Regions from separate parts of the Streptomyces sp. NPDC048441 genome, predicted to be linked through region 1. Evidence: riboswitches for the same ligand, from Rfam matches in the RefSeq annotation. Region 1 holds a riboswitch; each other region holds the start of a gene.
The links. Region 1 has a riboswitch for thiamine pyrophosphate ahead of ACGFSB_RS31010 (thiamine ABC transporter substrate binding subunit). Riboswitches for the same ligand answer to the same signal wherever they lie in the genome.

Region 2: linked by a shared signal. The riboswitch ahead of thiC (phosphomethylpyrimidine synthase ThiC) and the one ahead of ACGFSB_RS31010 (thiamine ABC transporter substrate binding subunit) in region 1 are both predicted to bind thiamine pyrophosphate.
Region 3: linked by a shared signal. The riboswitch ahead of thiO (glycine oxidase ThiO) and the one ahead of ACGFSB_RS31010 (thiamine ABC transporter substrate binding subunit) in region 1 are both predicted to bind thiamine pyrophosphate.

Annotation. Positions count from the first base shown of each region.
Region 1 is NZ_JBICXM010000015.1:111,595-118,669, reverse strand. Features, by position in the region: gene pyrH (UMP kinase) at 1-363, shown strand, start outside; gene frr (ribosome recycling factor) at 514-1,071, shown strand; gene ACGFSB_RS31020 (phosphatidate cytidylyltransferase) at 1,106-2,161, shown strand; gene rlmN (23S rRNA (adenine(2503)-C(2))-methyltransferase RlmN) at 2,249-3,355, shown strand; TPP riboswitch at 3,395-3,511, shown strand; gene ACGFSB_RS31010 (thiamine ABC transporter substrate binding subunit) at 3,595-4,698, shown strand; gene ACGFSB_RS31005 (ABC transporter permease) at 4,827-6,437, shown strand; gene ACGFSB_RS31000 (ABC transporter ATP-binding protein) at 6,437-7,075, shown strand, end outside.
Region 2 is NZ_JBICXM010000003.1:211,334-218,408, reverse strand. Features, by position in the region: gene ACGFSB_RS08925 (IclR family transcriptional regulator) at 1-458, shown strand, start outside; gene ACGFSB_RS08920 (SsgA family sporulation/cell division regulator) at 562-999, shown strand; gene ACGFSB_RS08915 (YibE/F family protein) at 1,059-2,468, opposite strand; TPP riboswitch at 2,540-2,695, shown strand; gene thiC (phosphomethylpyrimidine synthase ThiC) at 2,688-4,493, shown strand; gene ACGFSB_RS08905 (hypothetical protein) at 4,584-5,453, opposite strand; gene ACGFSB_RS08900 (metallophosphoesterase) at 5,635-6,786, opposite strand; gene ACGFSB_RS08895 (LacI family DNA-binding transcriptional regulator) at 7,066-7,075, opposite strand, start outside.
Region 3 is NZ_JBICXM010000005.1:156,138-163,212, reverse strand. Features, by position in the region: gene thiE (thiamine phosphate synthase) at 10-660, opposite strand; gene ACGFSB_RS14420 (Rv2175c family DNA-binding protein) at 749-1,114, opposite strand; gene ACGFSB_RS14415 (NAD(P)/FAD-dependent oxidoreductase) at 1,182-2,402, opposite strand; TPP riboswitch at 2,533-2,646, shown strand; gene thiO (glycine oxidase ThiO) at 2,644-3,843, shown strand; gene thiS (sulfur carrier protein ThiS) at 3,840-4,067, shown strand; gene ACGFSB_RS14400 (thiazole synthase) at 4,075-4,869, shown strand; gene pknB (Stk1 family PASTA domain-containing Ser/Thr kinase) at 4,981-6,936, shown strand; gene ACGFSB_RS14390 (deoxyribonuclease IV) at 7,047-7,075, shown strand, end outside.

The DNA of each region.
Region 1 (7,075 bases):
AAGGGCCGTGTGGTCATCTTCGGTGCGGGCATGGGTATGCCGTACTTCTCCACCGACACCACCGCGGCGCAGCGCGCCCTTGAGATCGACGCCGAGGCCCTGCTCATGGGCAAGAACGGCGTCGACGGGGTCTACGACTCCGACCCCAAGACCAACCCGGACGCGGTGAAGTACGACGCGCTCGGCTACGGCGAGGTCATCACCCGCGACCTGAAGGTCGCCGACATGACCGCGATCACCCTGTGCCGCGACAACAAGTTGCCCATCCTGGTCTTCGAGTTGCTGTCCACCGGCAATATCGCCCGTGCCGTCAAGGGTGAGAAGATCGGCACACTCGTGGGCGACGAGGTCACCCGCGCCTGATCTCGGGTACGCCCCCGAGGGATGGACAAAGCCCTGCCGGTCGGACACGGTGCAGGGAAAGAGACGCGACGCAGCCGACGCCCCATGGACTCCCCCTACTTCACCGTCTTGGGGGCGCCCCAAGACCACTCACAGACGCAGGAGCAAGTGGTGATCGAAGAGACCCTCCTCGAGGCCGAGGAGAAGATGGAGAAGGCCGTCGTGGTCGCCAAGGAGGACTTCGCCGCGATTCGCACAGGCCGTGCGCACCCGGCGATGTTCAACAAGATCGTGGCTGACTACTACGGCGCCCTTACGCCGATCAACCAGCTGGCCTCGTTCTCGGTGCCCGAGCCGCGGATGGCCGTGGTGACCCCGTTCGACAAGAGCGCGCTGCGCAACATCGAGCAGGCGATCCGCGACTCCGACCTCGGCGTCAACCCGAGCAACGATGGAAACATCATCCGGGTGACGTTCCCCGAGCTGACGCAGGACCGCCGCAAGGAGTACATCAAGGTCGCCAAGACCAAGACCGAGGACTCCAAGATCTCGATCCGCTCCATCCGCCGCAAGGCCAAGGAAGCGATCGACAAGGCGATCAAGGACGGCGACATCGGCGAGGACGAGGGCCGTCGCGCGGAGAAGGAGCTCGACGACACCACGGCGAAGTACGTCGCCCAGGTGGACGAGCTGCTCAAGCACAAGGAAGCCGAGCTGCTCGAGGTCTGAGGGCTCGAGGTCTGAGGACTGAGGAATCCGATCCGTGAACGACTCTTCCTGGGGGGCGCCTCCCAGAGCCGGGTACTGGGGGCCGCCCGACCAGGGTCCCGCTCAAGGGGCTGCCCCGGCAGGTCCCGCGTACGATGCGCATGACTCCCTGTATCCAGCAGAGACGCAGCCCATGCCCATCGTGCCCGACGTGCCTGACCTGCCTGACGTACCCCAGGAGCCCATGCCCAGCGCATCACAGCCCGCCCCCAAGGCGCCACAGGCGCCGCAGAAGAAGAGCGCGGGCCGTGATCTCGGGGCGGCCATAGGAGTCGGCGTGGGGCTCGGCGCGGTGATCGTCGCGTCGCTCTTCATCGTGAAGGCCCTCTTCATCGGCGTCATAGCGGTCGCCGTCGTGGTCGGCCTCTGGGAGCTCACCTCGCGGCTCGAGGAGCGCAAGGGCATCAAGGCGCCGCTGGTCCCGCTCGCGGTGGGCGGCGCCGCGATGGTCGTCGCCGGATACGTCCGCGGGCCCGAGGGCGCCTGGGTCGCCATGGCGCTCACCGCGCTCGCGGTGCTCGTCTGGCGGATGACCGAGCCGCCCGACGGCTATCTGAAGGACGTCACGGCGGGCGTCTTCGCGGCGTTCTACGTCCCGTTCCTCGCGACGTTCGTGGCGATGATGCTCACCGCGGACGACGGCGCGATGCGGGTGCTCACGTTCCTGCTCCTGACCGTGGTCAGCGACACCGGGGCGTACGCGATCGGCTGGCGCTTCGGCAAGCACAAGCTCGCCCCGCGCATCAGCCCCGGCAAGACCCGCGAGGGCCTGGTCGGTGCCGTGACGTTCGCGATGGCGGGGGGTGCGCTGTGCATGGAGTTCCTGATCGACGACGGCACGTGGTGGCAGGGGCTGCTCATCGGCCTCGCGGTCGCCGCGAGCGCGACGCTCGGTGACCTCGGCGAGTCCATGATCAAGCGTGACCTCGGCATCAAGGACATGGGCACGCTGCTCCCCGGCCACGGCGGCATCATGGACCGCCTCGACTCGCTGCTGCCGACCGCACCGGTGGTGTGGCTGCTGCTTGTCATCTTCGTGGGGTCTGGCTGACGGCTGACCTGCGTATCTGTACGCGAGGGGTTCGTTGTCCACAGGGCGGCGGGCCCCTTGCTGTATGTCTGCGACACTGGACGGACCATGCCTGTACCCGGAGAACTCACCTTCGTCGCGCCCCGCGGAGCCAAGAAGCCGCCGCGGCATCTCGCCGACCTCACGCCCGCCGAGCGCAAGGAAGCCGTTGCCGCCGTCGGCGAGAAACCGTTTCGTGCCAAGCAGCTCTCGCAGCACTACTTCGCGCGGTTCGCGCACGATCCGGAGCAGTGGACCGATATCCCTGCCGGCTCGCGCGGGAAGTTGCAGGAGGCGCTGCTTCCCGAGCTGATGTCCGTGGTGCGGCACATCAGCTGTGACGACGACACCACGCGCAAGACGCTGTGGCGGCTCTTCGACGGGACGCTCGTCGAGTCCGTGCTCATGCGCTATCCGGACCGCGTGACGATGTGCATCTCGTCGCAGGCCGGGTGTGGGATGAACTGTCCGTTCTGTGCGACGGGACAGGCCGGGCTCGACCGGAATCTGTCGACCGCCGAGATCGTGCACCAGATCGTGGACGGGATGCGGGCGCTCAGGGACGGAGAGATCCCGGGTGGGCCCGCTCGGCTCTCCAACATCGTGTTCATGGGCATGGGCGAGCCGCTCGCCAACTACAACCGCGTGGTCGGCTCGATCCGTCGGCTCACCGACCCCGAGCCCGATGGGGTCGGTCTTTCGCAGCGTGGGATCACCGTGTCGACCGTCGGGCTTGTGCCCGCCATCCACCGGTTCGCCGACGAGGGCTTCAAGTGCCGCCTCGCCATCTCCCTGCATGCGCCCGACGACGAGCTTCGCGACACCCTCGTACCCGTCAATACGCGGTGGAACGTGCGTGAGGTCCTTGACGCAGGATGGGAGTACGCCGCCAAGTCGGGGCGCCGCCTCTCCATCGAGTACGCGCTGATCCGGGATATCAACGACCACGCGTGGCGCGGTGACCGTCTCGGGCGGCTGCTCAAGAACAAGCCCGTGCATGTGAACCTGATCCCGCTGAACCCGACGCCGGGCTCGAAGTGGACGGCGTCGCGGCCGGAGGACGAGAAGGCCTTCGTGGACGCCATCGCCGCCCACGGGGTGCCTGTCACGGTTCGTGACACCCGTGGTCAGGAGATCGACGGGGCGTGCGGCCAGCTCGCCGCGTCCGAGCGTTAGGCTGGCCGGAACACAACTTCATAGCCGGAACACATCTTCATATTCCGACAGGGGAGCGCCACAGCGCTGAGAGTGCGGCACCAAGGACAGGTTGGCCGCAGACCCTCTGAACCTTGCCCGGGTCATTCCGGGTAGGAAGTTCGGACATCACTCAAGCTGTTGCGCCCTGCCCGCAGCCCCTTCAAGGCTGTGGGCAGGGCCGCGTCTCTTCCTGGTCACTCCAGGAGGAATGAACTCAGTTGAACTCAGTGAGCACCACCCGCAGCACCAAGAAGATCACCGTGACCGCGGTCGCGGTCGGCCTCGGGCTCGTCGCGCTCTCCGCGTGCGGCAGCTCGTCGGGCGGTGGCGACAAGGCTGACTCCAAGAGCGTCACGCTTGTCAGTCATGACTCTTTCAACGTTTCCAAGGACGTACTGAAGGCGTTCGAGAAGAGCTCCGGCTACAAGGTCAACGTCCTCAAGGACGGGGACGCGGGCGCCGCTGTGAACAAGGCGATTCTGTCGAAGGACAACCCGCAGGGGGATGTGTTCTTCGGGGTGGACAACACCTTGCTCTCGCGCGCGCTCGACAACGGTCTCTTCCAGTCGTACGAGGCCAAGGGCTCGGACCAGATCGTCTCGCAGTTCCGCGTCGACCAGGACAAGCATCGGGTCACGCCCGTCGACAGCGGCGACATCTGCGTCAACTACGACAAGAAGTACTTCGCCGACAAGAAGCTGGCGCCGCCGAAGTCCTTCGGGGATCTGGCCAAGCCCGCATATAAGAACTTGTTGGTGACCGAGAACGTCGCGACCTCCTCGCCCGGTCTCGGCTTCCTGCTCGGCAGCGCCGCCGAGTACGGCGACGACGGTTGGCAGGGCTACTGGAAGAAGCTCAAGGCCAACGGCGTCAAGGTCGTCGACGGCTGGGAGCAGGCCTACAACGAGGAGTTCTCCGGGTCTGCCGGGGGGAAGAAGGCCAAGGGGGATCGGCCGCTCGTCGTCTCGTACGCCTCGTCCCCGCCGGTCGAGGTGCTCTACGCGAAGCCGCAGCCCAAGGAGGCGCCGACCGGCGTCGCGACCGGTACCTGCTTCCGGCAGGTCGAGTACGCGGGCCTGCTCAGCAACGCCAAGAACGAGAAGGGCGGCAAGGCGCTTCTCGACTTCCTGATCAGTGACAACTTCCAGAACGATATGCCGCTGAACATGTTCGTGAACCCGGTGCGGGAGTCCGCCGAGCTGCCCGAGCTGTTCGTCAAGCACGGCGTGAAGATCGACGATCCGGAGACCATGGCTCCGAAGAAGATCGCCGACAACCGCGAGCAGTGGGTCAAGTCGTGGACCTCGCTCGTACTGAAGTAAGCAAGTCCCCGACGGGCAAGTCCCCGACGGGCGAGTCCCCGACGGGCAAGTCCCCTAAGGGCCAGTCCCGTAAGGGCGGCCAGTCCCGTAAGGGGCTCTCGCGTGGGAGCGCGGCGCGGCTCGGTCTGATGGCCGTGCCCGTCGCGTTCTTCGCCGTCTTCTTCGCCTATCCCGTCGCCGCCATCGTCGCGCGCGGCCTGAAGGTGGGCGGGGACTGGCAGTTCGGGCGGATCGCGGATGTCGTCGGGCAGTCCGACGTACGGCACGTGCTGTGGTTCACCACCTGGCAGGCGCTCGCGTCGACCGCGCTCACGCTGCTTGTCGCGCTCCCCGGCGCGTACGTCTTCGCGCGCTTCGAGTTCAGGGGCAAGGAAGTGCTCCGGGCGATCGTCACTGTGCCGTTCGTGCTGCCGACCGTCGTCGTCGGGACCGCGTTCCTCGCGCTGCTCGGGCGGGGTGGACTGCTGGATGAGATGTGGGGCGTGCGGCTCGACACGACTGTGTGGGCGATTCTGCTCGCACATGTCTTCTTCAACTACGCCGTCGTCGTACGGACCGTCGGCGGACTCTGGTCGCAGCTCGACCCGCGCCAAGAGGAAGCCGCGCGGGTGCTCGGCGCCTCGCGGTGGACGGCCTGGCGGACCGTGACGCTGCCCGCGCTCGGCCCCGCGGTCGCCGCGGCGGCTCTGATGGTCTTCTTGTTCACGTTCACCTCGTTCGGTGTCGTGCAGATCCTCGGCGGACCCGCGTACTCGACCCTCGAAGTCGAGATCTACCGGCAGACCGCCCAGCTCCTCGACCTGTCGACGGCCGCCGTCCTGACCATCGTGCAGTTCGCAGCGGTCGGCATGATCCTCGCCGTGCACGCGTGGACCGTGCGCAGGCGGGAGGGCGTGCTGAAGCTGGTCGACGCCTCGACGGTCCCGCGACGGCCGCGCGGCGCGGGGCAGTGGACGTTGCTCGCCGGGGTCATGGTCACCATCGCCGTGCTGATCCTGCTGCCGCTCGGAGTGCTGATCGAGCGCTCGCTGAGCGCTCCCGGCGGCTATGGCTTCACGTACTACAAGGAGCTGACCTCGGCCGACGGGGGCGCCTTCCTCGTCCCGCCGATCGACGCGGTCTGGAATTCACTTCAGTACGCGCTCGCCGCCACCGCCATCGCCCTGGTGATCGGCGGGCTCGCCGCGGCGGCGCTCACGCGGAAGGCCGGGCGGCTCGTGCGCGGTTTCGACGCGCTGTTGATGCTGCCGCTCGGGGTGTCCGCGGTGACGGTCGGCTTCGGGTTCTTGATCACGCTGGACAAGCCTCCGCTGGACCTGCGGGCCACGTGGATTCTGGTGCCGCTCGCGCAGGCGCTTGTGGGCGTGCCCTTTGTCGTACGCACCATGCTTCCCGTCCTGCGCGCGGTGGACGGACGCCTGCGCGAGGCCGCGGCCGTCCTCGGGGCCTCGCCGCTGCGGGCGTGGCGGGAGGTCGATCTGCCGATGGTGCGGCGGGCGCTGCTCATCGCCGCCGGGTTCGCCTTCGCGGTGTCCCTGGGGGAGTTCGGCGCGACCGTGTTCATCGCGCGGCCGGACAGCCCGACCCTTCCGGTGGCCGTGGCTCGGCTGCTCGGGCGGGCCGGTGAGCTCAACTACGGTCAGGCGATGGCCCTTTCGACGATCTTGATGGTGGTGTGTGCGGTGTCGCTGCTGCTGCTCGAACGGCTCCGTACCGACCGCACGACCGGGGAGTTCTGATGGCCTTGCTGGCGCTGGAGAAGGCGACAGTACGTTTCGGGGCGCGGGCCGTGCTCGACCGTGTCGGGCTCGCGGTCGACGAGCACGAGATCGTGTGCGTGCTCGGGCCGAGCGGCAGCGGCAAGTCGACGCTGCTGCGGGCGGTCGCCGGGTTGCAGGAGCTCGATGGCGGGCAGGTGTTGTTGGACGGGAGGGACCAGCGTGGCGTGCCCGCGCACAAGCGTGGGGTCGGGCTGATGTTCCAGGACCATCAGCTGTTCCCGCAGCGCGATGTGGCGGGCAATGTCGCCTTCGGGCTGCGTATGCATGGCGCTTCGCGGGGCGAACAGGCCGACCGGGTGGCCGAGTTGCTCGAACTGGTAGGGCTGCCGGGTGCGCAGCGGAGGGCCGTCGCCTCGCTCTCGGGCGGTGAGCAGCAGCGGGTGGCTCTTGCGCGGGCGCTCGCGCCGCGGCCTCGGCTGCTCATGCTCGATGAGCCGCTCGGGCAGCTCGACCGGTCGCTGCGGGAGCGCCTTGTCGTCGAACTCCGGGAACTCTTCGGTGAGTTGGGTACGACGGTCCTTGCGGTGACGCATGACCAGGGCGAGGCCTTCGCGCTCGCGGACCGGGTCGTGGTGATGCGGGACGGGCGGATCGCC
Region 2 (7,075 bases), on a different contig from region 1:
CGGTGTACTTCGCCGTCTACCGCGAGGGCGAGATCGAGGTCGTGGCTGTCGCGGACACGCCGGGGAATCCGGCGGTGGAGGAGTGGGCCGACTTCCGCGAGACCGGCCACGCTCATGCGATCGGGCAGTGTCTGCTCGCCCAACTCGACGACGAACAGCGGCAGGACCACCTCGACCGCTATCCCGTGCAATCGATCACTCGGTACTCGGTCCGTGACGACCGGAGCCTCATGCGCCGCCTGAACGGGATGGGGCGGATGCGGCCCGTGGTGGAGCGGCAGGAGTACGCGTTGGGAACGGTCTGCGCCGCTATTCCGATCACTGCGGGTAACACAGCGGCCACGATGGCCATTTCTGTTCCCTCCTACCAAGCTGAGCGGCTTCTGCCCGCAGCCGAGCGGTTGCAAGGTGAGATCGGAAAGCTACTAGGGACACTTGCCTTCTCTATCAGCATCTGAAAACTCACTCCTTGTGATCTGATGTGTACGTTAAGCAAGATGCCATGAGTGTCAGGGAGTTGGTTCCTGGCCAGTCGAGGTTTAGCGACGGGGTAGGCGGGCGATGCGCGAGTCGGTTCAGGCTGAGGTCATGATGAACTTCCTAGTGTCCGAGGAGCTGTCGTTCCGTATCCCGGTGGAACTGAGCTATGAGACCGGCGATCCCTACGCCATCCGGTTGACCTTCCACCTCCCCGGAGACGCCCCCGTGACCTGGACTTTCGGGCGCGAGCTGCTGATCGACGGGGTGGGCAGGGCGTGCGGGGACGGGGACGTGCGCATCGCGCCCACCGATCCCGAGCTGCTCGAGGAGGTCCTCATCAGGCTTCAGGTCGGCGCGGACCAGGCGCTGTTCCGGGTGGGCATCCCGCCGCTGCTCGCCTTCCTGGACCGTACGGACAAGCTGGTGCCGCTGGGCCAGGAGCGTGCACTGGCCGACTTCGAGACGCACCTGGACGAGGCGCTGGACCGGATCCTCGCCGAGGAGCAGAGCGCGGGCTGACCTGCGGATCAACGGACGGAGCCGGTTGGCATATTGGTGCATTTCGTGGCATCGGCGGCTCAGTGCTTGCGGCGGCGTCCCCCGCCGCCGCCGCGGGACTGCTTGGCGGGTGCGGGTGCGGGTGCGGGAGCGCTTGGAGTACCTGGAGCACCTGGGGTGGCTGTCACGCGGGTCGCGCGGCCCGTGGGGGTCCCGCGGTCGGCCGAGACCACGAGGGCCGCGAGTGCGGTCGTCACCGGGACCGAGGCGACCAGGCCGATCGAGCCGACCAGGGTGCGGACGATCTCCTCGGCCACCAGCTCGCTGTTGGCCACCGTGCCCACGCTGCTCTGGGCGATCGAGAAGAGCAGCAGCAGGGGCAGCGCGGCGCCCGCGTAGGCCAGGACGAGGGTGTTGACGACCGAGGCGATGTGATCGCGGCCGATGCGGATGGCGGCGCGGTACAGGCCGCGCCAGCCCATGGTGGGGTCGGCCTGGTGCAGTTCCCAGACCGCCGAGGTCTGCGTCACGGTCACATCGTCGAGCACGCCGAGCGAGCCGATGATGACGCCGGCGAGGAGCAGACCGCTCATGTCGATGGACGGGTACAGGCCGTGGATCAGGCCCGTGTTGTCGTCCGTGTTGCCGGTGAGGGAGGCCCAGCCGATGAAGATCGAGCCGAGCAGCCCGATCAGGAGCAGAGAGATCAGCGTGCCGAGGACAGCCACTGATGTGCGCGCGGTGAGTCCGTGGCAGAGATAGAGCGCGATCAGCATGATCGCGCTGGCCCCGATCACCGCCACGACCAGCGGATTCGATCCCTGGAGGATCGCGGGAAGGATGAAGAAGGTGAGGACGAGGAAGCTCAACGCCAGTGCGACCAGAGCCATGATGCCGCGCAGCCGGCCCACCACGACGACGGCGAGGGCGAAGATCCCGGCGAGCAGCGCCATGGGGAACTTCCGGTTCACATCGGTGACCGAGTACTGCAGCGCGTCGGGAGCCTTGGGCTCATAGGCGACCACCACCTGCTGGCCCTGCCTCAACTGCCGCGGTGAGTCCGGCTGGACGATCTCGGTGAAGGTGCGGCCCTTCTCCTTGCCGCTCGTCACCTCGATCGTGGCCTTCTTGCAGGTGCCCTTCGCCCGGGACTGCGCGGACTGGCCCTCAGCGGTGGAGGTGTCGCCGTTGGGCGGGGTCTGTGAGGCGTTCACGTCCGAGCAGGGGAGCTCCTGCAGCTTCGTCACCGTGGCCGACTGGGTCTGCCGGTCGAAGCCGACTCCGGTGCGCTCATGGGCGGGCGCGCCGCCGGGCCAGAGCACCGCGAGTCCTACGACGACCGCCACGGCGAAAGGGATCAGCACGGCGGCGATGACCTTGCGCAGATGCTTGGAGACGGGCGCGGCCGGGCCGTGGTTGTGGGAGTGGCCGTGCGGGTCCGGCGGCGGGTTCTGGGCGGGCGGCTGGGACGGCGGTTGTGTGGTGGTCACTGCCCGATCATCGCAAGAACGGAGGGGGCCCTCTGTTCAGCGCGCCCGACAGGACGCTAGCGTGGGGGCACCTTTGCAATCGCGGGAGCTCGGAGCACCGGGCTGAGAGGGCGCTGACCTCCGTACGAAGCGGCACAAAAAGTGCACGAGCCGTACGGGATTCGCTGCGTCGACCGCCGAACCTGTTACCGGGTAATGCCGGCGTAGGGAGTAGGTCTCATGACCACATCGGACACACGCACGCCTGCCTCCAGCAGCGACGAGAACGGCGGGAACGACGAGACCGTCGCCGCGGAGGCCGGGAAGTCCATCGGCTGGCACAAGGCGTATGTCGAGGGCTCACGCCCCGACCTGCGGGTGCCGGTCCGCCAGGTGCACCTCACCAACGGCAAGGCCGTGACCCTGTACGACACTTCGGGGCCGTACACCGACGAGTCCATCGACACCGACGTCCGCCGGGGCCTCGCGCCCCTCCGGGAGAACTGGATCATCGCCCGCGGTGACACCGAGGAGTACACGGGCCGTCCGCCCCGCCCCGAGGACGACGGCATCAAGCACACCTCACCGCGCGGCGGCCTGAAGAACCTCGACGCGGTCTTCCCCGGCCGCCCGCGCCAGCCGCGCAGGGGCCGCGAGGGCCAGGCGGTGACGCAGCTCGCGTATGCCCGCCGCGGTGAGATCACGCCCGAGATGGAGTTCATCGGGATCCGCGAGAACCTCGACCCCGAGGTCGTGCGCGCGGAGGTCGCCGCGGGCCGCGCGGTGATCCCCGCCAACGTGAACCACCCGGAGATCGAGCCGATGATCATCGGCAAGAAGTTCCTGGTGAAGGTCAACGCCAACATCGGCAACTCCGCGGTCACCTCCTCCATCGAGGAGGAGGTGGACAAGATGACCTGGGCGACCAAGTGGGGCGCCGACACGGTCATGGACCTCTCCACCGGGCGCAACATCCACACCACCCGCGAGTGGGTCCTGCGCAACTCCCCCGTCCCCATCGGCACCGTGCCGCTCTACCAGGCCCTGGAGAAGGTCGACGGCCAGGCCGAGGCGCTGACCTGGGAGATCTACAAGGACACGGTCATCGAGCAGGCCGAACAGGGCGTGGACTACATGACGGTGCACGCGGGCGTGCGCCTTCCGTACGTCCCGCTGACCGCCAACCGCAAGACCGGCATCGTCTCGCGCGGCGGCTCGATCATGGCGGCCTGGTGTCTCGCGCACCACAAGGAGAGCTTCCTCTACGAGAACTTCGAGGAGCTCTGCGAGATCCTCGCGTCGTACGACGTGACGTACTCGCTCGGCGACGGCCTGCGCCCCGGTTCGATCGCGGACGCCAACGACGAGGCGCAGTTCGCCGAGTTGCGCACCCTCGGGGAACTCAACACGATCGCCAAGCGTCATCACGTACAGACCATGATCGAGGGCCCCGGGCACGTCCCGATGCACAAGATCAAGGAGAACATCGACCTTCAGCAGGAGATCTGCGAGGAGGCGCCGTTCTACACGCTCGGCCCGCTGACCACGGACATCGCGCCCGCGTACGACCACATCACCTCCGGCATCGGCGCCGCGATGATCGGCTGGTGGGGCACGGCGATGCTCTGCTACGTCACGCCCAAGGAGCACCTGGGCCTGCCCAACCGGGACGACGTGAAGACCGGCGTCATCACGTACAAGATCGCGGCCCACGCGGCGGACCTCGCCAAGGGGCACCCGGGCGCGCAGGACTGGGACGACGCGCTCTCGGACGCACGCTTCGAGTTCCGCTGGGAGGACCAGTTCAACCTGGCCCTCGACCCGGTCACGGCACGGGAGTTCCACGACGAGACGCTGCCGGCGGAGCCCGCGAAGACGGCGCATTTCTGCTCGATGTGCGGGCCGAAGTTCTGCTCGATGAAGATCTCGCACGACATCCGGCGTGAGCACGGCGGCACGCAGGACGAGATCAAGGCGGGCATGGACCAGAAGTCCAAGGAGTTCGCGGCAGCAGGAAACCGCGTGTATCTGCCGATCGCCGACTGAGCGGCGTCACGCACCGCCGCCGACCGGGCATCGGTCGGTACGCACCGCGCTTCGGGCGGGCTTCGCGCCCGCCCGAGGCAGCGTCGCGCACTACTCCGGCTTGTGGTCAGGGCCGCCGAAGTCCGGGCTTGAGAAGTCCGGGCTCGAGTAGCTCGGGCGCGGCCTTGACGGGCCGCCGTCCGGGCTGCTGAACCCCGGCCTGTGATAGCCGAGTTGGGGTATGCGGCTCGGGTCCGTCGATGGCGTACGGGCCACGTGTGCCGCCCCCGGATCCGCGAGTGCTTCCCGCAGGAACGGCAGGACGCCGCGCTCCATGAGTGCCTCGCCCCAGGCTTCCCTGGCGCGGACCACCTCCTCGTTCCATTCGCCGTACGCACCGGCCTGGAGCGAGGTGGAGCCGTTGCGCAGGGCGGCCAGGAGCAGACCGATCGCGGCGACCAGGATGCCCCCTGCGGTGAGCGCGCCGAACAGCCATCCCGCGGTGATCAGGGTGTCCGCGAAGGCGGGCTCGGGGTTGAGCATTTTCAGGATGTAGCCGACGAGCAGGAAGATCGCGGCGGCCGCCCCCGCGAGCACGGGTGCGAGCACGGCGACTACCGCTATCGCCCCCGCCCCTGACGTCTGGGCGGTGACCTCCCCCATCGTGGTGGCGAGACCGAGGCCGCCCGAGCCGGTTTCCGCCGGCCCTTCGCTGCCCCTCTCCTGGATCGATGATGCGGCAGATCCGCTTTCGCGCAGTTCCTCGCGGATCTTCACGTAGGTCGCGTACTCGGTCGTGGCGGCGGCCGTGATCAGCGCAGTGGCGTTCAGTGCCATGGTGCGCAGCTGCTCGGGATTGAGCCGCTCGCCCACTGCGGCGAGATCAGGACGATCTGGTGCGGTGCGCAGCGCCTCATCGAGGATCCGCTCGAATTCGGGGCGGTCCTCATTCAGCAGGTGTGGAGCGCTGTTCATGTGCATCCCCCGATGCTCCGTAGGGCTTGGGGCTCGCATGGGTGCGAGCCGTCGGGCAGAAACGGAGGGGAGCCTGCTACGGATAAGCCGATGGTAGAGCCGTGACGGCACGCGGTGACAGGGGGTTTCCAGAAATAGGCCCCCTGGCCAGCGTGATCCTGTACTCGTGTGCCTGCCCGGAGAACGCTCAGCTATCCAGGGGAAGTTGGCAGACCAGCAGCTTTCCGGCCATGGTCACTCCGCCGTCCATGGCGATGGCGAGGCCGCCTGCGTAGATGTGCGGTCCCTCGATGACGGGGCCGCCACCGTCCGAGTCGTCCTCGGAGCCGACATCGCCGAGCAGATACGGGATAGGGCTGTGACCATGGACGATGCGGTGGCCGCCGTACATGTCGAGGAGTTCGCGTACGGCAGCGGGGCCTGACTCGTCACGGAAGGCGAAGCGCTTGGTGAACTTCCGGAAGAGGTCCCAGCATTCGTCCGCGTCGTTGCGCGTGAGGGTCTCGCGGACCGTGTCGTTCACGGCCTCGATCGAGTCGCCGTAATCCAGATAGGCGGTTGTGTCGGAGTGCATCAGGAGATGCCCGTCCTCCGACTCGATCGCGTCGAGGCGGGCCATCCACTGGAGATGGTGGTCCTCCAGGCGCTCCATGTCGGTCTTCTGACCGCCGTTCAGGAGCCAGGCGGCCTGGAAAGTGGCGGTGCCCGCGCCGGAGTTGACCGGGGTGTCGCCGAACCGCTTCGCGCCGAGCAGGAGCAGTTCGTGGTTGCCCATGAGGGCCTTGCAGTAGCCGCCGGCGGCGGCCGCCTGCGCGGACAGGCGCATCACGAGGTCGATGACGCCGATGCCGTCGGGGCCGCGGTCGGTGAAGTCGCCGAGGAACCAGAGGCGCGCGTTGTCCGCGGACCAGTCGCCGTCCGCGTCGATGAGGCCCTGCTCCTGGAGCGCCGCGAGCAGCTCGTCCAGATAGCCGTGCACATCGCCCACGACGTACAGCGGGCCGTGTTCCTCGGCGGCCGGCGCCTGGGGAGGCTCGGGCATGGCCTGCACCTCCACTCGCACGGTGTCGCCGCGGTTGATGACGGGCAGGTCGCGCTGGGTCGGGGTGTAGCCGTCGCCTGCTTCCGGTGCTTCCGGTGCTTCCGGCATTCCCGGTGCTTCCGGCATTCCCGGCACCCCGAGGCTGTCTCTCGAGCCGTCCGGACCCACCATGCTCACCGAACCTCCCTGCACCGGACCGGTCTCATGGACGTACGCCGGTACGCGGAAGTCGCGCAACGTCGCCGTCCGCACATCGGGTCCCTGACCGGCCCCCTGAGTCATCGACCCCTCCACCACCATTGCGCCGCATCTGCACCGAGATCGGACTGCTTGGTCGCAGCGGCCCGCGGTGTCGTCCGCCCATCATAGGAATGCGGCTCGCGCTGTGTGGTGCACCAGGGGTGGTGAATCAGTGCTGAACCCCAGTTCACCGAGGTTTTCTCCCGAATTGGGTAGGGGTTTCCCCGCAGATCACGACGTGGCAGTGCCGATCAGGGCCGATCAGTGTTGGTTCAGTGTCGGTCAGTGCTTGGCGGCACCGGCCGACGGGGTGTTCCTCCCCGCCGGCCGGCACGCTCAACCGGGT
Region 3 (7,075 bases), on a different contig from region 1:
GATCGCCGATCAGGCCGTGCGCAGCCGCTTCGCGAAGTCGGCCGCCGCGGCGGCCGGATCGTCGGCCTCGGTGATGGCCCGTACGACGACGACACGGCGGGCGCCCGCTTCGAGCACCTCGTCCAGATTTCCCGCGTCGATGCCGCCGATCGCGAACCACGGGCGGTCCGTGCCGAGCGACGCGGTGTACCGGACCAGGTCGAGCCCGGGGGCGTACCGGCCCGGCTTGGTGGGTGTCGGCCAGCAGGGTCCTGTGCAGAAGTAGTCCACGCCGTCCTGTGTGGCCGCCGCGGCGGCCTCGGTGTCGGCATGAGTGGAGCGGCCGACGAGGACGTCATCTCCGAGGATCGCGCGGGCCGCGGGCACGGGCAGGTCGCCCTGGCCCAGGTGCAGCACGTCGGCGCCGATGGCGTGCGCGACGTCCGCGCGGTCGTTCACCGCGAGGAGCTTGCCGTGCCGCCGGGCGGCGTCGGCGAAGACCTGGAGGTGGTCGAGCTCCTCGGCCGCCTCCATGCCCTTGTCGCGCAGCTGCACGATGTCGACGCCGCCCGCGAGAACGGCGTCGAGGAACTCCGGGAGGTCTCCCTGGCGCTTGCGGGCGTCCACGCACAGGTAGAGACGGGCGTCCGCGAGCTGCTCGCGGGCAGGCTTGGTGGCCATGGAGAGGTCCCCCCGGGGTCGGTGGCGTACGGACCGGCGCGTCCCTGGGGACACGCCGGTCCGTACGCCGGACGGTTTTCCGTGTCGGTCAGACGGCGAGCGCCTGGGCGCGGCGCTTCACCTCCGTGCCGCGATTCTCGCTCAGGGCCTGCGCGGGCGTGCCGGGCAGGGTCGGGTCGGGAGTGAAGAGCCACTCCAGCATCTCTTCGTCGGAGAAGCCGTCGTCCCTCAGGAGCGTCAAGGTGCCGGTCAGGCCCTTGACGATCTTGTCGCCGTCGATGAAGGCGGCCGGCACCGCGAGCGCGCGGTTCTCACCACGGCGCACGGCGATCACTTGGCCCTCCTTGACCAGCTGGCGCACACGCGTCACCTCGACGTCGAGCATTTCTGCGATGTCGGGGAGGTGGAGCCACTCGGGGACGAGAGCATCAGTCTTTGCGTCAATCTCGGTCACGGGTCAAGCGTATCGCTGGCCACTGACACCGGCCGGGCACAGGGTGCGCCCCGGGGCTGCCCCAGGGCTAGGGAAGCGTTGCCTTCTTCAGCGGCACCGCGGGATCCGATGCCAGCTCAGGGGAGAGGCGCATGCCCGCCTCGATCAGCTTGCGGCCCTGGGCCAGGTCCCTGGGGCGGCCCACAGCGAGGACCGCCACCAGTACGCCCTCCCTGAGCCAGCACACCGTCCAGGCCGCGCCCGAGGGGTCGCCGCGCCGGATCAGCTCGTCGGCGGGCGCGTGGTGGCCCGCGTACTGCACGAAGCGGCCGAACTGCTCGGACCAGAAGTACGGGACCGGGTCGTACGCCGAAGGGGTCTCGCCGATGATGTTCGCCGCCACCGTGCGCGGGCCCTGGAGTGCGTTGTCCCAGTGGTGAACGAGAAGTCGCTCGCCATACCTTCCCGAAGGGAAGGAGGAGCAGTCGCCGACCGCGTACACATCGGGTTCCGACGTACGCAGGTGGTCGTCGGCGACGATTTCCCGGTGGGCGCCCAGGGTGATGCCGGAGCCCCCGAGCCAGTCCGTGGCGGGGCGGGCGCCGATGCCGACGACGACCGCGTCCGCGGGCAGCCGTGTGCCGTCGTCCAGGAGGACACTGCCGGGCTCGACGCGCTCCACGCGCGCGTGGGTGCGCAGCTCGGCTCCGGAGTCCGCGTACCAAGCCGCCATGGGCGCCGCGACCTCGGCGGGCAGCGCCCCCGCGAGCGGGCGCCCGGCGGCCTCGACCACGGTGACGGAGCAGCCCGCCTCGCGTGCGGCGGTCGCGAACTCGGCGCCGATCCAGCCCGCGCCGACGACCACGATGCGGTGCTGCTCGGCCAGCACAGGCCGCAGCCGTTCGGCGTCGTCCAGGGTGCGCAGCAGATGGACACCGGGCACTCCGGAGGCGCCGGGCAGCAGGATCGGCTGGGCGCCGGTGGCAATGACGAGGACGTCGTAGGGCACGGGCCCCGACGAGGTGTCCAGCTCGTGGGCGGCTGGACGGACGCCGGTGACCTCGTGGCCCAGGCTCAGCTCGATGCCGAGCGCCTCGAAGTCGATGTCGAAGGCGGAGCCCTCCGCCTTGCCGAGCAGTACTGCCTTGGACAGCGGCGGCCTGTCGTACGGCTGGTGCGGCTCCGCGCCGATCAGGGTGACCGCACCGGCGAACCCCTGGTCCCGCAGGGCCACGGCGGTCTGCACCCCGGCCATCCCCGCGCCGACGATGACGATCCGCCGCTCTGTCTGCCTCCGCTGCTCACTCACCCGATCACTGTAGGGCGGCGGGCGTCGCACGCCTCAGAGTGCGACGAGGAGATCTCTGACACACCGTCACTGCCCGTGCGCGGGCAGCTCCCCTACTGTCGTCGGACGCGACGGGCTAGGGTGGCCGGTGCGAAACACTCGCGGGAGCCCGGACGCACCGGGCTGAGAGGGAGGCTGGGACGGCCTCCGACCGTACGAACCTGATCCGGGTCATGCCGGCGAAGGGAGGGGCTGGACGCCCATGCATCCACGTACATCACCCCGTACGACGAACAGCACGAACGACGTCGTTGTCGTCGGGGGCGGCATCATCGGCCTGGTCACGGCCTGGCGCGCGGCACAGCGCGGCCTGTCCACCGCGGTCGTGGACCCGGATCCCGGCGGCGGCGCGGCGCAGGTCGCCGCGGGCATGTTGGCCGCCGTCACCGAGCTGCACTACGGCGAGCAGGCGCTGCTCGGCCTGAATCTCGCCTCCGCGAAGCGCTATCCCGAGTTCGCGGCCGAGCTCACGGAGGCGAGCGGCCGCGATCTCGGCTACCGCGCGTCAGGCACGCTCGCCGTCGCACTCGACTCCGACGACCGCGCCCATCTGCGCGAACTGCACACCCTTCAGCAGCAGTCGGGGCTCACGTCGGAGTGGCTGAGCGGGCGCGAGTGCCGCCGCCTCGAGCCGATGCTCGCGCCGGGAGTCCGTGGCGGGCTCCGAGTGGACGGCGACCACCAGGTCGACCCGCGCAGGCTCGCCGCCGCGCTCCTGGTGGCCTGCGAGCGGGCGGGAGTGATCTTCCACCGCGTGTGGGCCGAGCGCCTCTCGGTCGTACGGGACCGGGCCACCGGAGTCGTACTCGCCGACGGCACCGCCCTGGAGGCCGGTCTGACCGTGCTCGCGGGCGGCAGCCTCAGCGGGCGCCTCGCAGGGGTCCCGGAGGGCGTGCTGCCGCCCGTACGCCCCGTGAAGGGGCAAGTGCTCCGGCTCACGGTGCCGGAGCGTTACGCGCCGTTCCTGAGCCGCACCGTGCGCGCCGTCGTGCGCGGCAGCCACGTCTATCTGGTGCCGCGCGAGAACGGCGAGCTCGTCGTCGGCGCGACCAGCGAAGAGCTCGGCTGGGACACGACGGTCACCGCGGGCGGCGTGTACGAGCTGCTTCGGGACGCCCACGAACTCGTACCGGGCATCACGGAACTCCCGCTGACCGAGACCCGCGCGGGTCTGCGCCCCGGCTCCCCGGACAACGCGCCCCTGCTCGGCCCGACCGCGCTCCCCGGCCTCCAGCTGGCCACCGGGCACTACCGCAATGGCGTGCTTCTCACGCCCATCACCGGCGACGTCATGGCGCACGCCCTGACCACCGGTGAACTGCCCGACGAGGCGCGGGGGTTCACTCCCCTGCGCTTTGTCCGCACCCCTCTTACGAAGCGCTTCATGGAGCAGCCCGCATGACCCTCTCAGCCGATACAGCCGGTACAGCCGTCTCCGTCAACGGGGAAGTGCGCGATGTGGCCGCGGGCACCACGCTCGAAGCCCTCGTCGCCACCCTCACCGTCGCGCCCTCCGGCGTCGCCGCCGCGCTCAACGAAACCGTCGTCCCGCGCGCGCGGTGGTCAACCACCGCACTCGCCGACGGCGACCGTGTCGAAGTCCTCACCGCCGTCCAAGGAGGCTGAACCGACCATGGCAGACGACCCTTTCGTCATCGGCGGGCTCACCCTTTCCTCGCGCCTGATCATGGGTACGGGCGGTGCGCCGAGCCTGGACGTCCTGGAACGGTCCCTCGTCGCCTCCGGAACGGAGCTGACGACGGTCGCGATGCGCCGCCTCGATCCCGGCGTGCAGGGCTCGGTGCTCTCCGTCCTCGACCGGCTCGGCATCCGGGTCCTGCCGAACACGGCGGGCTGCTTCACCGCGGGCGAGGCCGTCCTGACCGCCCGGCTCGCTCGCGAAGCGCTCGGCAGTGACCTGATCAAGCTGGAGGTCATCGCGGACGAGCGCACTCTGCTCCCCGACCCGATCGAGCTCATCGACGCCGCCGAGACCCTGGTCGACGACGGCTTCACGGTGCTTCCGTACACGAACGACGATCCTGTCCTGGCCCGGAAGCTGGAGGACGTGGGCTGTGCGGCGATCATGCCGCTCGGCTCCCCCATCGGTTCTGGGCTCGGCATCCGTAACCCGCACAACTTCCAGCTGATCGTCGAGCACGCACGCGTGCCGGTGATCCTGGACGCGGGGGCGGGGACGGCGTCCGACGCGGCGCTCGCGATGGAGCTGGGGTGCGCGGGTGTGATGCTCGCCTCCGCCGTGACGCGGGCCCAGGAGCCGGTCCTCATGGCCGAGGCCATGCGGCACGGGGTCGAGGCGGGGCGCCTCGCGTACCGGGCCGGGCGGATTCCCCGGCGGCACTTCGCCGAGGCGTCGTCTCCCGCGGAGGGCCTGGCCCGGCTGGATCCGGAGCGGCCCGCGTTCTGAGTGCCGCACAGCGCCGCACAGTGCCGCACGCCTGTTACAGGTCGGCTGCAGTCGAGCTCCGAGGACACCCGGACGGGCAACGGTGTCAGCGGTGGCTCGTAGACTCCCTGCGTGGACACGACCCTTCAAGACCCGCTCGTCGGCCAGGTGCTCGACGGCCGCTATCGCGTGGACGGACGGATCGCGGTCGGCGGGATGGCCACGGTCTACCGGGCCGTGGACACCCGCCTCGACCGCGTGCTCGCGCTCAAGGTGATGCACCCGACGCTGGCCGCCGACGTCTCGTTCGTCGACCGCTTCATCCGCGAGGCGAAGTCGATCGCCCGGCTCTCGCACCCGAACGTGGTGGGGCTGTTCGACCAGGGTGCCGACGGTGCGTACGTCTATCTGGCGATGGAGTACGTCGCCGGGTGCACCCTGCGTGACGTCCTGCGTGAGCGCGGGGCCCTGCAGCCGCGGGCCGCGCTCGACATCCTGGAGCCGGTCCTCGCCGCGCTCGGCGCCGCGCACCGGGCCGGGTTCGTGCACCGCGACATGAAGCCGGAGAACGTCCTCATAGGGGACGACGGCAGGGTCAAGGTCGCCGACTTCGGTCTCGTCCGCGCGGTGGACACCGTCACGAACACGACCGGCACGATCCTCGGAACGGTCTCCTATCTCGCACCCGAGCAGATAGAGCACGGCACGGCCGACACACGTGTCGATGTGTACGCGTGCGGGGTCGTGCTCTACGAAATGCTGACCGGCGCCAAACCGCACTCCGGTGAGTCGCCCGCCCAGGTGCTCTACCAACATCTCCACGAGGACGTGCCGCCCCCGTCGGCGGCCGTCCCCGGGCTCGCCGTCGAGCTCGACGAACTCGTCGCGTCCGCCACCGCCCGCACCCCCGACGTCCGCCCGTACGACGCGGTGGCTCTCCTGGGTCAGGTCAGGGAGGCACGGGCCGCGCTCTCCCTCGATCAGCTCGACGCGGTGCCGCCGCAGGCGCGTACGTCGGAGCATGACAACGGAGACGACCGTACGAGTGTGATCCCGCGCGCGGTGCGCTCCGTACAGCTTTCGCTCCCCGAGGACGGCGAGCAGGACCAGCGGAGTCGGCAGGACCCGCTCAACCGCACCAGCATCCTGACGACGCCCCCTCCGTCCGCCCCATCGGCGGGCCCGAGCCGCAGGCGCACCAACCCGCGCCGCGGTGTGTTCGTGCTGATCGCGGCCGTCCTCCTCGCCCTGGGCCTCGGCGTGGGCGTCTGGTACATCAACTCCGGCCAGTTCACCAAGGTCCCGCCACTCCTGGCGAAGACCGAGTCGGCGGCCAAGAAGCGCCTCGACGAGGCCGGGCTCGACGTGAAGGAAGTCAAGCGCGCCTACAGCGACACCGACAAGCGCGGCACGGTCATGGCCACCGACCCCGGGTCGGGCGAGCGCATCCGTAACAACGACAGTGTGACCCTCACCGTCTCCAGGGGCCCCGAGATCGTCAAGGTCCCCAGCCTCGAGGGCCTGCCCTTGAAGCAGGCGAAGGACAAGCTCAAGGGCGCGGGGCTCGTCCCCGGAATGACGACGAAGACCTTCAGCGAAGAGGTCGCGAGGGGCTCCGTGATCAGCACGGACCCGGGCGCGGGCACCAAGCGCAAGGCGGACTCGGCCATCGCGATGGTCGTCAGCAAGGGCGCCCCGGTCGAGACCCCCGATGTGACGGGCGAGTCCGCGGGCGAAGCGACCGCCGATCTGCAGGAAGCCGGCCTCAAGGCCAGGATCGCGACGACGCGGGTCTACTCCGACGAGGACAAGGGCGATGTCGCCAAGCAGTCCCCCGTCGAAGGCAGGCAGCTCGCCGAGGGTGACACGGTCACGCTGACGCTCTCCAAGGGGCCGGAGATGATCGAGGTCCCGGATGTCGAGGGCATGAGCGTCGACGATGCCACGCAGGAGCTGGAGGACGCGGGCTTCGACGTCGAGAAGGACCGCGGTCTGCTCGGCCTCTTCGGGGACACGGTGAAGGGCCAGTCGGTGGAGGGCGGTGAGGACGCGCCCAAGGGCTCCACGATCACCATCGAGATCCGGTAGCCACTGTCCCTGCGGGCCGTCCGTAGCTGATCGCGCCGTTCCCCGCGCCCCTTGCGGGCCCACCGGGATCCGCCGACAAGGCGGCCACGCGCGCGTGCCACCCTGGGGGCGTGAGCAGCGACAATCCCCCCAGTAAAGC